Regions from separate parts of the Tardiphaga sp. 37S4 genome, predicted to be linked through region 1. Evidence: riboswitches for the same ligand, from Rfam matches in the RefSeq annotation. Region 1 holds a riboswitch; each other region holds the start of a gene.
The links. Region 1 has a riboswitch for cobalamin ahead of LPB73_RS04980 (DUF1636 domain-containing protein). Riboswitches for the same ligand answer to the same signal wherever they lie in the genome.

Region 1 (3,205 bases):
GCCCCCGCCGAAGCTGTCGGCTGTGTCGGCGAGGCCGTCTTCATGCAGCGCGCTGGTCAGAGCGATGCTTGTCGTGATCGCCAGCAGGGCGGAAATCAGCGGTGACCAGAATTCGCCGGCAACGAGAAACACGATTGCGGATGCAGCGCCGATGCCGGCGCCGACCACCGGAAAATACTTCATTGCACGCGCAAGCCAGTCAGGCCCTTGCGCGTCGACAGTTGCCGGTACCGGCAGCACCGTCAGGAAACGGATCGCATTCAAAAGATGCGGATCCGGTCTCATCTAGATATTTCCGGCCAGCACGTCGTTGAGGCTCGCAACGTCGGTCAGCATGCGCGCGGCGGCGCGGACCAACGGCACCGCAAGCAGCGCGCCGGTGCCTTCACCGAGCCGCAAGCCGAGATCGAGTAGCGGCTGGGCATCGAGCGCATCGAGCACCATGTCGTGGCCGCGTTCGGCCGAGCGGTGCGCGAAGACGCAGTAGTCGCGTGCAGCCGGGGACAGGCGAACGGCGAGCAGTGCCGCGGCGCTGGAGATGAAGCCGTCGATGATCACCGGCCGTCGTTGCGAAGCTGCGCCGAGGATCGCTCCGGCCATGCCTGCGATTTCCAGTCCGCCGAATTCGGCAAGCACATCCAGCGGCGCAGTTGCGTCGCTGCGTGCTGCCGCCTTCGTGATCGCCGCGCGCTTGCGCGCCATGCCGGCATCATCCTGCCCGGCGCCAACGCCGATACAATCATCCAGGGGGGCCGGCGCGAGTCGATGAACCACCAGTGCCGATGAGGCCGTGTTGCCAATTCCCATCTCGCCGAGCGCGATGATGTCTGCGCCGGCCTTGATCTCACCGACGGCGATTCTGAAGCCGCGCGTCAGCGCATCGGCCGCGTGCTCTGCCGTCATCGCTGGCTCGCGCGCGGCATTCGCCGTACCCATGCGAACCTTTGCATCGACCAGCTTCGGGTGCACCGGCAGCTCGGCGGCGACGCCGATGTCGATCACGCGCACACCGATGTCATTGGCCGCGGCGAAAGCATTGGCCGTGGCGCGGCCGGCCAGATAGGTCGTCACCATCGCGACCGTGACCGCCGACGGATATTGCGACACGCCTTCGGCTACGAGTCCGTGATCCCCCGCGAAGATCAGCAGCACGGCATTGTCGCCGCGGGGCTCGCCCGGATGCCGGATCATGCCGAGCTGCAGCGCCAGGTCCTCGATTCTCCCCAGCGATCCCGGCGGTTTGGCCTTGCCGTCGATGACGGCGCGGATGCCTGCCGCGATCTGCGGGTCAACAGGCGCAATGGCGGGCGGTTGCCACAAGGGCTGGGAATGGGCGGACATAGGGTTCCTTTTCGCGGCCTAACTGACGCAAGACGACCTGCAAGGTCAACAGGTCCGGGCTACAGTCCGTCGGCGCGGTTGACCCCGGCGCACCCGGCAGATAGCGTCTTTTGCGATGGTCCTTCCGCGTGGAAGGTGAATAGGGAAGCCGGTTTGAGGCCGGCGCTGCCCCCGCAACTGTAAGCGACGAGCCCGCGCCGGTGCCACTGGGAATTCTTCAGAATTCTTGGGAAGGCGGCAACAGGCTGTGACTCGCAAGCCAGGAGACCTGCCATCACGAACTGTGCTTTGGAGGCGTCGTCGGGGCGGGGTGCACCGGACGGGAGCGAACTGACGGCCATGCTGTCGGCGCGATCCAACAAAGCTCGTAGGCCCGCGAGGGCATGAACTGAGCATGTAATGGATCACGACAGCGCCGATATCTCTGGCGAACAAATTTCGGTCGAACCGCCGCGCCCCGTGCCGGCTGGTCCCGTTGTCGTGAGTGTGTGCATCAGCTGCAAGGCCGCCGAAACCGGCACGATCGTCGGGCCGGACATGTTCGATGCGGTGAAGGCCGCGCTCGGCGATGGCGATGCCGCCGTCATGGTGCGTCCGGTGCAGTGTCTCAGCGTCTGCAAGCGGCCAGCAACCGTCGCGGTGACGAGCCCTGATGGCTACACGTTCTTGTTCGGCGATCTGCAGACCGATAGCGGCAGCGCGGCGCTGATGTCTTTCGTCGAGTCCTATCAGAAGGCCGACTACGGCCTGGTGCCATGGCGCGAGCGCGCCGAGGTGCTGCGCAAGGGCATGGTCGCGCGCGTGCCGCCGATGCGTTGGTCACCTGAAGATGGGCGTGCGCCGAAATGACCGCGGTCTCCACCACGTTGGTGCTGGGCGGTGCGCGGTCCGGCAAGTCAACTTTTGCCGAGAAGCTGGTCGATGGCATCGGCCTGACCAAAGTCTATCTTGCGACTGCAACGGCCGGTGACGACGAGATGCATGCCCGCATCGCGCAGCATCGCAGGCAGCGCGGAGAAGGCTGGATCACCGTGGAAGAGCCGCTGGCGCTGGTCGATGCGCTGACGCGCGAGGCGACGGTCGGCCGCGTCGTGTTGGTGGATTGCCTGACGCTATGGCTGTCGAACCTGATGTTCGCTGAGCGCGATCCAGAGATTGAAGCGAAGCGCCTCGTGCGTTTTCTCGATGTCTCACGCTATCCAATCGTCTTCGTGTCCAACGAGGTCGGCCTCGGCCTCGTGCCGGAAACGCCGCTCGGCCGTGCCTTTCGCGATGCGCAGGGCCGCCTCAACCAGATCATCGCGGCCGCCGTGCCGAATGTTGCTTTCATCGCAGCCGGGCTTCCGCTCTGGCTCAAGCGTTCCCAGGAGAATTGAATGTCCCGCGTTCCCGTCACCGTCCTCACCGGATTTCTCGGCGCCGGCAAGACCACGCTGCTGCGCTCGCTGCTGACCCAGGCCGATGGCCGTCGCATCGCGGTGATCGTTAATGAATTCGGCGATGCCGGTTTCGATGGCGGTCTTGTCGAAGAATGTGCTGCGAAAGCCTGCGCGCCCGGCGATATCGTAGAACTCACCAATGGCTGCATCTGCTGCACGGTCGCTGACGATTTCGTGCCGACCATGGATAAGCTGCTGTCCCGTGAACGCCCGCTCGACGCCATCGTCATCGAGACCTCCGGCCTCGCGCTGCCGCAGCCGCTGTTGAAGGCCTTTGCCTGGCCGGCGGTGAAGACCCGCGCCACCGTCGATGGCGTCGTCACCATTGTCGATGCGCTGGCGCTGTCCGAGGGCCGCGTCACACTCGATGAGGATGCCGTTGCCGAGCAACGCGCCAGGGACGAGGGTATCGAGCACGACGATCC
Region 2 (3,205 bases), 2.0 Mb from region 1:
TGGTCCGTCGCCCTGCGCGATGGCCTCAGACCCGGTTTTGTCGGCGGCGTTGTCATAGACGACGAGGCCGATCGGCATATCCGAGGCGATGACCTTCCAGGTCGCCTTCGAGGCCATCAATGCGCGCTTCAGCCAGGCCATCTGCTCCGGACCGATGAAATACGCATCGGGACCATAGCTCTCCTGCAGGTTCGGGCCGTTGGGCCCGCGATAGCTGCGCTCGTCCAGCATGAAGACATCGAGATGCGGGCCGTAATTGAGCGTGCGATAGACGCGGCCGGGTTCGGCCGGATTGACCGAGATCGGATACATCTCGTGAAAGGCACGGGCGCCGCGCGCAGCCAGCAGCGTGATGTCGCGCTCCTTGTAAGACGACGGCAACTGCTTCGAGAGCGACCAGTTGTTGGTGACTTCATGATCGTCCCACTGGCCGAAGATCGGCACCTGCGCATTGAAGGCGCGAACATTGTCGTCGAGCAGATTGTATTTGTGCGCGGCGCGGAATTCATCGAGCGTTTCGGCGACCTTCGCCTTCTCCGGCACCGTGATGGTGTTCTTCCAGATCGTGCCGTCAGGCAGTTTCGTTTCAGGCAGGATCGGACCATCGGCGTAGATCGTATCGCCGGAATGGATCAGGAAATCCGGGTTGTGGTTGCGCATGGTGGCATAGGTGACCATGCCGCCATCCTCGGCATTGATTCCCCAGCCCTGTCCGGCGACATCGCCGCCCCAAACAAAGGACACATCGCGGCGATCCGCCGGCGCGGTGCGGAAGCGACCGATCACCGGCTCGCCGACGATCTCGGTATGCGAGAGATCGCGGAATTTGACGCGGTAGAAGATATCCTGCCCGGCCGGCAGATTATCGAGCAGCAGCTTCGCCGTGAAATCGCTCTCGGGCAGCGCCGTGATAGCCGGCAACATGCGCGCATTGCTGAAGGATTCGGTAGTGGCGACTTCCACCATCATCTGCGCCGGTCGATCGGCGCGCGACCAGATCATACCGCTATTGATCCCGACATCGCCGGACTGAATGCCATGCGACACCATCGGGCGATCGGCGGCGCGGCTGAGATAGGGCATCGCAAGGAAGCTCGCGCCTGCTGCGGCTGAGTGCGCGAGAAAACGACGGCGGGAGATACGTAGCGCCATGGCGAACTCCTGATCCTGGCTCTGGCACCCGTGGTGCTAGGCAGAACACTTGACGCTGCGATGACAGGTGATGCGCAATATCAACACCCGCCAAAGCAAGTTGCGAATGGCTGGCAGCTTGATTGACACATTTGGAAATTTCACCTTAACGTGAACGCGACGGTTCCCTTCGGGGATCAAAAGGGAATGCGGTGAGGGGGATCCCCCGATTCCGCGGCTGCCCCCGCAACTGTAAGCGGCGAGCCTGCGCCAAGAGCCACTGGGTGTTCACCTGGGAAGGCGGCGACAGGCATTGACCCGCGAGCCAGGAGACCTGCCGCCAGTCGTGGTCACACGCGAGCACATTGGGCGGGGTGTCCTGGTGGAAGTCACACTGCCTGTTTGGGCGGGGCGACTTGGTTTGCGGTGACGTGCCACGTAACCGCGAGTCCTGTTCATGACCTCCGTTTCTCCCGTCGCATTGAAGCGACATACTCCCTTTCTTTATTCTGTTGCTCTCTCCTGCTTGTTGTGTCCGAGCGAAAGCTGGTCGCAAACCTCACAGTCGAGCCAGACGCTCGATCCTGTTGTCGTTCAGCCGTCAGCGACGCCTCAGCGCGCACGCCGCGCCACGAACGGCAATGCATCGCGCGCTACGCGCTCGCGGCAACAGCGCAATGTCGCTGCCAATACCGGCGCGCCGGTTGCCACGCCGACAGGCGCTGTCTTCGCAGCGCCGACGCTCAACCTCACAGGCACTACATCCACCGGCAGCCGCCTCGGCCTCACGCGCCTGCAGACGCCGGCCAGCGTCGAAGTGATCTCGGCGGAAACCATGGCCGAACGCGGCCAGCAGAACCTGATTGACGCCGTGACACAGAACGCCACCGGCTTCACCGCAAGCCCGGCGCCGGGCAATGGCAGCATCGCCTTCAACACCCGCGGCTTCACCGGCAACGGCACCGTGATGACTCTGTATGACGGCACACGGCTCTATGTCGGCTCGGGCACACTGACCTTCCCCTATGATACCTGGTCAGCTGAGCGCGTTGAGGTGCTACGCGGCCCGGCATCGGTGATGTATGGCGAAGGTGCCGTCGGCGGCGCCATCAACGTCATCTCGAAACTGCCGCTTTGGGTGCCGCGCAATCAGGCCGAAATCTCGCTCGACAGCAACATGACCCGGCGCATTGCAGTGGATAGCGGTGGACCGATCAACAAGGATGTCGCCTATCGCATCACCGCGACCGGCAACATGTCGGACGGCTGGGTCGATCGTGACAACACCTCCAATGTCGAAGTGCATGCCGCCGTCCAGATCAAGCAGACCGAAGACATCACCTGGACGATCTCTACGGATTACGGCGATCGCAGCCCGTCGCGCTATTTCGGCACACCGCTGATCAACGGCAAGCTCGATGAGTCCCTGCGCTTCAGGAATTACAATGTCGGCGACAGCAGCATCCGCTATCAGGACAGCTGGAACCAGGTGAAGACCGAGTGGCAGGTGACAGACAGCATTACGCTGCGCAACACCCTGTACTACCTGAACAGCCAGCGGCACTGGAAAGACGTCGAGACCTACAACTTCAGCGCCGCAACGGGCCGCATCAATCGCAGCGACTATATCGAGATCTTCCACGACCAGCAGCAGATCGGCGACCGCTTCGACGCGACGTTCCGCGGCCATATCTTTGGCATGGTTAACGAATTTGTCGCCGGCTTCGACGTCAACCAGATCGACTTCAAACACACCAACAACTCGCCCTATGGCGGCACGTCGTCGGTGTCGCTCACCGATTTCTTCCCTGGCTCCTTCGCTGCGACAACGACCCAAACGGTTCCGGGCTTCAGCACCACGACCAACCAGTACGGCCTATTCGCCGAGAACCGTCTGTCGATCACGGAACAACTCTCTCTGATCGCTGGGATCCGGCAGGACGAGCCGACTATCAATCGCACCGACTACGTCACCCCCGGTAACAGTTTCGAGAAATCCTTCTCAGCGACCAGCTGGCGCGCCGGAGCGGTCTATACGCCCATCAAGGACCTGGCCTTCTACGGCCAATATTCT
Region 3 (3,205 bases), 1.5 Mb from region 1:
GCGAGCACCGCGCGCGCCGGTCGAGCGCCAGGAGCTGCCGCAGTATCAGCGCCCGGCCTATAATCCGCAGCGGCAGTATCAATCCCAGGCTTTGCCGCCGCCGATCTCGGCGCCGCAGTCCTATCCGACAGCTCGTCCGGTTGCGTCGGCTGCTCCCGTCAGCGGGGGCGGCAACGGTATGTATACGCCGCCGCCCGCACGCGCGCCGATCGAAACCACCGGCTCCACGGCGCCGCGCTCGGTTGCAGCGACCAACGGCCTTGCCCGTGATGGCGGCACCTCGATCATCGTCGGCACCAGCGACACGCTCGACGGTCTGGCGAAGCGCTACAACGTCTCGTCGGCCGCGATCCTGCAGGCCAATGGCTACAAGGGTCCGCGCGCGCTGTCGCCCGGCCAGTCGCTGATCATTCCGCGCCAGGGCGCTGCGGCAACTCCGGCCGTTGCCGCTGCTGCGAGCAAACCTGCCGTCGGCGCATCGACCATGCATTTCGTCAATCGCGGCGATACGCTGATGAGCATCTCGCGCCGGAACAACGTGTCGGTCGCCGAACTCGCGCGCGCCAATGGTCTGGCGCCGACTGCCCAATTGAAGCTCGGCTCCAAGATCACGGTACCCGGTGCGCGTACGGCCAACGCAGCTCCTGTAGCCGCGCCGCTCGCTGCGCCCGTCGCAGCCGTGACGGCTGCTCCGGCTGGTGCGGTCACGTCCGCTGCCGTGGCCCGTGTTGCTTCTGCCGAACCCGCACAGAAGGCCCGTCTCGCAAGTGCCACGACGACGCCTGAAGAAACCACGCCGGAATCGCCGACTAAAGCCGCTGACGCAACCGGCGCTTTGCCGACGTTCCGTTGGCCGGTGCGCGGCCGCGTGGTCACAGGCTACGGCGCCAAGACCAATGGCAAGTCCAACGACGGCATCAACGTCGCCGTGCCGGAAGGCACGCCGATCAAGGCTGCCGAAGATGGCGTCGTTGCCTATTCCGGCAACGAGCTGAAGGGTTACGGCAATCTGGTCCTCGTTCGTCACTCCAACGGCTACGTCACCGCATATGCCCATGCGAGTGAGCTGATGGTGAAGCGTGGCGAGACCATCAAGCGCGGTCAGGTGATCGGCAAGTCCGGCCAGTCCGGTGAGGTTACTTCGCCGCAGCTTCACTTCGAGATCCGCAAGGGCTCGTCGCCGGTCGATCCGCTGCAGTTCCTCAACGGGGCGTAAGCGCAATCCACGAAGTGTAGTTCGCATTTAAGCAAGCCCGGCCTCGTGCCGGGCTTGATGCGTTTGATCTCGGGGCTGCGGCCCACTCCAGCTCCGGAATCTTCAACGCGCTGCTGCGAGTGGGCAGCTTGCGCACGCAAGCTCGGTTGACTGCCGCGCGATGTTGCCCATATGTGGACATGTCGTGGTTCTTCGGGAAGGTTTGCCCGAAGCTAAGAGGGAAGCCGGTGAGGCGTTAAGCCAAGGCCGGAGCTGCCCCCGCAACTGTAAGCGGTGAGCCGCTGTCCATTAAAGTCACTGAGACCCGCAAAGGTTTTGGGAAGGCCGGACAGCAGCATTGACCCGCGAGCCAGGAGACCTGCCTCGACAACATAAACGTCCTCGGGCGGGGTGTCCCGGTGGTGCGGTTGCGATTCCGCGACTGCCGTCGTGGAATCCAGACGTGTCACTTTGGCCTTTTGCCCCCAATCATTGGGGTTAAGCCATGTCTACTGTGTCAAAGTCTACTTCTTCAAAATCAGCTACTTCACTTCCTGTTGCTACATTGGGCACGCCACGGATCGGTCCGCGGCGTGAGCTCAAGATGGCGCTGGAAAGCTATTGGTCCGGTGCAATCGACGAGAATGCGCTGATCGATGTCGGCGTCGGGCTGCGTGCCGCAAACTGGGCACGTCAGAAGTCGCTCGGGATCACGGTCATGCCGTCGAACGACTTCTCATTCTACGATCAGGTGCTCGATACCAGCGTCATGGTCGGCGCCATTCCCAAAGTCTATGGCTGGAAGGGCGGAGACGTTTCCTTCGCGACCTATTTTGCCATGGCACGTGGATCACAAGGCGCCGCGCATGACGAGGCCTGTACGCACGGCCCTCATGCGCATGACTCGTCGCAAGGCGTACCAGCACAGGAGATGACCAAGTGGTTTGATACCAACTACCACTTCATGGTGCCTGAACTGGCGCAGGATCAGACCTTCAGTCTCGCATCGCGCAAGCCGATCAAGGAGTACGAGGAGGCGAGATCGCTGGGTTATCAGACACGACCTGTGCTAGTCGGGCCTGTGACCTATCTCAAACTGGCCAAGAGTATGGATGCGTCATTCGACCCGGTGACGCTGCTCGATCGATTGCTGCCCGTCTATGTCGAGGTGCTCGGGGAATTAGCCGACAGCGGCGCTGAGTGGGTGCAACTGGATGAGCCGTGTCTGGTGCTCGATCTCGACGCGCCCGCAAGGCAGGCGCTGCAGCGGACTTACGCTGCTTTTGCGGAAGCGGTCCCGCAACTCCGGATCATGCTGAACACTTATTTTGGCGAACTTGGCGACAACCTCGATCTGGCCCTGTCACTTCCCGTCGCCGGGCTTCATCTCGATCTGGTCCGTGGACCGGAGCAGTTTGACGAAGTCGCTGCGAAGGCGCGGAAGGACATGATCCTCTCGCTCGGCGTGATCGATGGCCGCAATATCTGGCGGTCCGATCTGTCCAGTCTGCTCGATGGGTTGGAGCCCATGGTCGATCTCCTGGGACGGCATCGCGTTGAGCTGGCGCCGTCCTGCTCACTGCTGCATGTGCCGATTGATCTCGGCCTTGAGACTGATCTCGATCCGGACGTCAAAAGCTGGCTGGCTTTTTCGATCCAGAAGATGGAAGAGCTGGCCGCACTTGGAGCAGCGCTGGCTGGCAGCCGCGCGGATGTCGCTGCATCGCTTGCCGCGTCGGATGGCGCGGCGGCTGCGCGAATGGCATCGTCGAAGATCCACGATCTTGCGGTCGCCAAACGCGTCGCTTCTGCTGATGCGACCATGCGTCGTCGCGGCAGTGACTTTGCCACACGTGCGGCCGATCAGCATCGACGCTTCAAGCTGCCGGCATTCCCGACAACGACCATCGGCTCGTTTCCGCAAACCGCGGAAGTGAGAAACGCTCGCGGGGCCTATGTCAGGGGCACGCTCAGCGATGCTGCCTACAAGACGTTCCTGCAGAACCAGAC
Region 4 (3,205 bases), 2.9 Mb from region 1:
GACGCCACAGATCAGTGGCCCGCACCTTCTTGAACACGCGGATCTCGCCGCGCGCGGCCTTTTCCTCATAGGCCGCGTATCGTTCGGCAAACGGCTTGCCATAGAGATCGTGCAGCTCAGGCGTTTCGTCCGGCGAGAACAGCGTCCATTCACCGTCGGCTTCGACGCGCTGCATGAACAGATCCGGCACCCAGTTAGCGGTGTTCATGTCGTGGGTGCGACGGCGGTCATCGCCGGTGTTCTTGCGGAGATCGAGAAACTCCTCGATGTCGATGTGCCAGGTTTCCAAGTAGGCGCAGACCGCACCCTTGCGCTTGCCGCCCTGGTTGACGGCAATGGCCGTATCGTTGGCGACCTTCAGGAACGGCACCACGCCCTGGCTCTCGCCATTGGTGCCCTTGATATGCGCGCCGAGACCGCGCACGCGCGTCCAGTCATTGCCGAGACCGCCGGAATATTTCGCCAGCAGTGCATTGTCCTTCACCGACTTGAAGATGCCGTCGAGATCGTCCGCCACCGTGGTGAGGAAGCAGGACGACAGCTGCGGCCGCTGCGTACCCGAATTGAACAACGTCGGCGTCGAGGCCATGAAGTCGAACGACGACAACAGATTGTAAAATTCGATGGCGCGGGCTTCGCGGTCGATCTCGCGCAGCGCGAGGCCCATGGCAACGCGCATGAAGAAGGCCTGCGGCAGTTCGATGCGATTGCCCTGCACATGCAGGAAGTAGCGGTCATAGAGCGTCTGCAATCCCAGGAACTGGAACTGAAGGTCCCCTTCCGGCTTTAGCGCGGCGGCTATGCGCTTGAGATCGAAGCGCGCGAGTTCGGGATCGAGCAGCTCGGCCGCAATGCCGGTCTTGATACAGGCGCCGAAATATTCGGCGTAGCGCGTGGTCATGTCGGCCTGCGACGCGTTGGTCGGAGAGCCGTGCACAAAGGACAGGACTTCGGTGCGCAGTTTGTCGAGCAGCAGGCGGGCGCTGACAAAGGTGTAGTTCGGCTCCTGCTCCACCAGCGTGCGCGCGGCCATGATGCCGGCCAGTGCCAGCTCATCCAGCGTGATGCCGTCATAGAGATTGCGGCGGGTTTCCTCCAGCACCGGGGCGGCATCGACGCCATCAAGGCCGGCGCAGGCCTCGTTGACGATCAGCGCGAGACGCGCCGAATCGAGCGGGGCGCGGGTGCCGTTGGTGAGCGTGACATGCAGCACCGGTGCGGTGGAGACGAGCGCCGGCCTGGCGGCCAGTTCCTCCGCGCGGGTGCGAGCGCGCTCCTCGCGGTACAGCACATAGGCGCGGGCCACCTTGTGGTGCTCGCTGCGCATCAGCGCCAGTTCGACCTGATCCTGGACGTCCTCGATATGGAAGGTGCGGCCTTCACCGACGCGGCGAGTCAGCGCCGCCACGACTTCGCCGGTCAGCTGTTCCACCGCCTCATGGACGCGGCGCGAGGCCGCTGCCGTGTGGCCCTCGACGGCCAGAAAGGCCTTGGTCATCGCGACGGAAATCTTGCTGCCGTCGAAGGGAGATACGGTGCCGTTGCGCCGGATGATCTGCATCGAGGGTTCGCGCGCAGGCGCAGCGAGCGTTTCCGGCGACAGTTGAATCAGCGGCGCATGAGCCGCATCGCGTCCGTTGGACAAAACAGAAGATGAAGTAGGCATCGGCAAGACCCCGTGTGATGCATCAAGCAATGGGGGCTGGGGCCGAAAGGACGCTGCAAAATACACGGCGGAGATCCGCCGGCATTGCCTGCAAGCGACCGCTGGGACACCCCGCCCATGGACGTTCTGGTGTCGCGGCAGGTCTCCTGGCTCGCAGGTCAATGTCTGTTTCAGCCTTCCCGATGCTTGCGCATCAGTGACTTCAATCGAAACAGACTCACTGCTTACAGTTGCGGGGGCAGCGCCGGAATATGACGAAAAACAACGTCTTTACCGGCTTCCCTCTTAGCCACCAAGTCTTGCGACAGGGCGGACCGTGACATCTACATTTGGTGTGACCCGCGGTGTAGTGTCAAGCGGGCATTGGAGCCGAACGCAACAAATTCGGTAGGGCTGTTGGTTCAGTGGACAACCGCTTGCGTGGCGGAAACCGCGGGGTCGTTGGCGGTTTCTGCACGATGCGATTCGTTGCCGCCGAGCACCGCGAAGCGCAGAACATCGTGATCAACCGATGGAGGATGCGATGCGCGACCTGATGACGACCACTGAAAGGATCAACTTCAACGCTTTCGTGGGGCACGCAGGCGCGGTCACGGCGTTCGAGACGACGGATCAGATCGCCCGGCGCCGCCTCGACGAGATGCTGAACGAAGCGCTGATGGACAGCTTTCCTGCGAGTGATCCGATTTCTTCGCTGCAGCTCGCCTGAGCAGAATCAGACCGCGCGAAAGCTGGCCCGATAGTGGCTGGGCGTCAGGCCCAGGCGTCGCACGAAGACCTGACGCATATGTTCGGCGGTGGTGAAACCGGATTCATAAGCCACCACCTTGAGCGGCAGATCGCTGCCTTCGAGACGATTACGCGCCGTGTCGATCCGGGCGCCCTCGACAAAATCTGCCGGCGTCATCTTTGTTTCCTGCTTGAATGTCCGCGCGAAGGTGCGCGCGCTCATGCCCGCCACATCGGCCAGTTCATCCACGCTGTGTGCGTCACGCAGATGCGCCATCACATGGGCATGGACTCGCGCGATCGGCGAGTCCGGCTCGGCCGGCGGTACCAGATACGGACTGAATTGCGACTGGCCACCCTGGCGCTGCGCCACCACGACCAGACGCTTGGCCACAGCCAACGCAACGTCCGCGCCATGATCTTCCTGGACCAGCGCGAGACCCAGATCGATGCCTGCGGTGACGCCGGCTGACGTCACCAGCGCACCGTCACGACTGTAGATGCGATCGAACTCCACATGCGCTTTGGGAAAACGCAGCGCCAATAGCGGCGCGTTCTGCCAGTGCGTCGTCACCGTCTTGTCGTCAAGCAAGCCTGCATGGCCGAGCGCGAATGCCCCGGTGCAGACCGAGCCATAACGCTCCGCATGGAGCGCCGCATTGGCCAGCCACTCTGTAAGCTGCGGATCCGCCTCTGCCGTCGGCAGCCCAGGCCCGCCGGCCACCAGAACCAGATCCCAGGGTTTGTTCGCATCACTGAACGCCAGATCGGCGGATATCCGCAAACCGTTCGATGCACGTAGCGGCGCGC

Region 2: another riboswitch for cobalamin. It lies ahead of LPB73_RS24640 (TonB-dependent receptor); the one in region 1 lies ahead of LPB73_RS04980 (DUF1636 domain-containing protein).
Region 3: another riboswitch for cobalamin. It lies ahead of metE (5-methyltetrahydropteroyltriglutamate--homocysteine S-methyltransferase); the one in region 1 lies ahead of LPB73_RS04980 (DUF1636 domain-containing protein).
Region 4: another riboswitch for cobalamin. It lies ahead of LPB73_RS20395 (ribonucleoside-diphosphate reductase subunit alpha); the one in region 1 lies ahead of LPB73_RS04980 (DUF1636 domain-containing protein).

Annotation. Positions count from the first base shown of each region.
Region 1 is NZ_CP088008.1:1,040,159-1,043,363, forward strand. It holds gene cobS (adenosylcobinamide-GDP ribazoletransferase) at 1-285, opposite strand, end outside; gene cobT (nicotinate-nucleotide--dimethylbenzimidazole phosphoribosyltransferase) at 286-1,341, opposite strand; cobalamin riboswitch at 1,441-1,631, shown strand; gene LPB73_RS04980 (DUF1636 domain-containing protein) at 1,741-2,190, shown strand; gene cobU (bifunctional adenosylcobinamide kinase/adenosylcobinamide-phosphate guanylyltransferase) at 2,187-2,717, shown strand; gene cobW (cobalamin biosynthesis protein CobW) at 2,718-3,205, shown strand, end outside.
Region 2 is NZ_CP088008.1:5,202,390-5,205,594, forward strand. It holds gene LPB73_RS24635 (alkaline phosphatase D family protein) at 1-1,152, opposite strand, end outside; cobalamin riboswitch at 1,298-1,487, shown strand; gene LPB73_RS24640 (TonB-dependent receptor) at 1,589-3,205, shown strand, end outside.
Region 3 is NZ_CP088008.1:2,574,034-2,577,238, reverse strand. It holds gene LPB73_RS12575 (M23 family metallopeptidase) at 1-1,216, shown strand, start outside; cobalamin riboswitch at 1,385-1,596, shown strand; gene metE (5-methyltetrahydropteroyltriglutamate--homocysteine S-methyltransferase) at 1,701-3,205, shown strand, end outside.
Region 4 is NZ_CP088008.1:4,293,405-4,296,609, forward strand. It holds gene LPB73_RS20395 (ribonucleoside-diphosphate reductase subunit alpha) at 1-1,666, opposite strand, end outside; cobalamin riboswitch at 1,786-2,000, opposite strand; gene LPB73_RS20400 (hypothetical protein) at 2,190-2,375, shown strand; gene LPB73_RS20405 (GlxA family transcriptional regulator) at 2,382-3,205, opposite strand, start outside.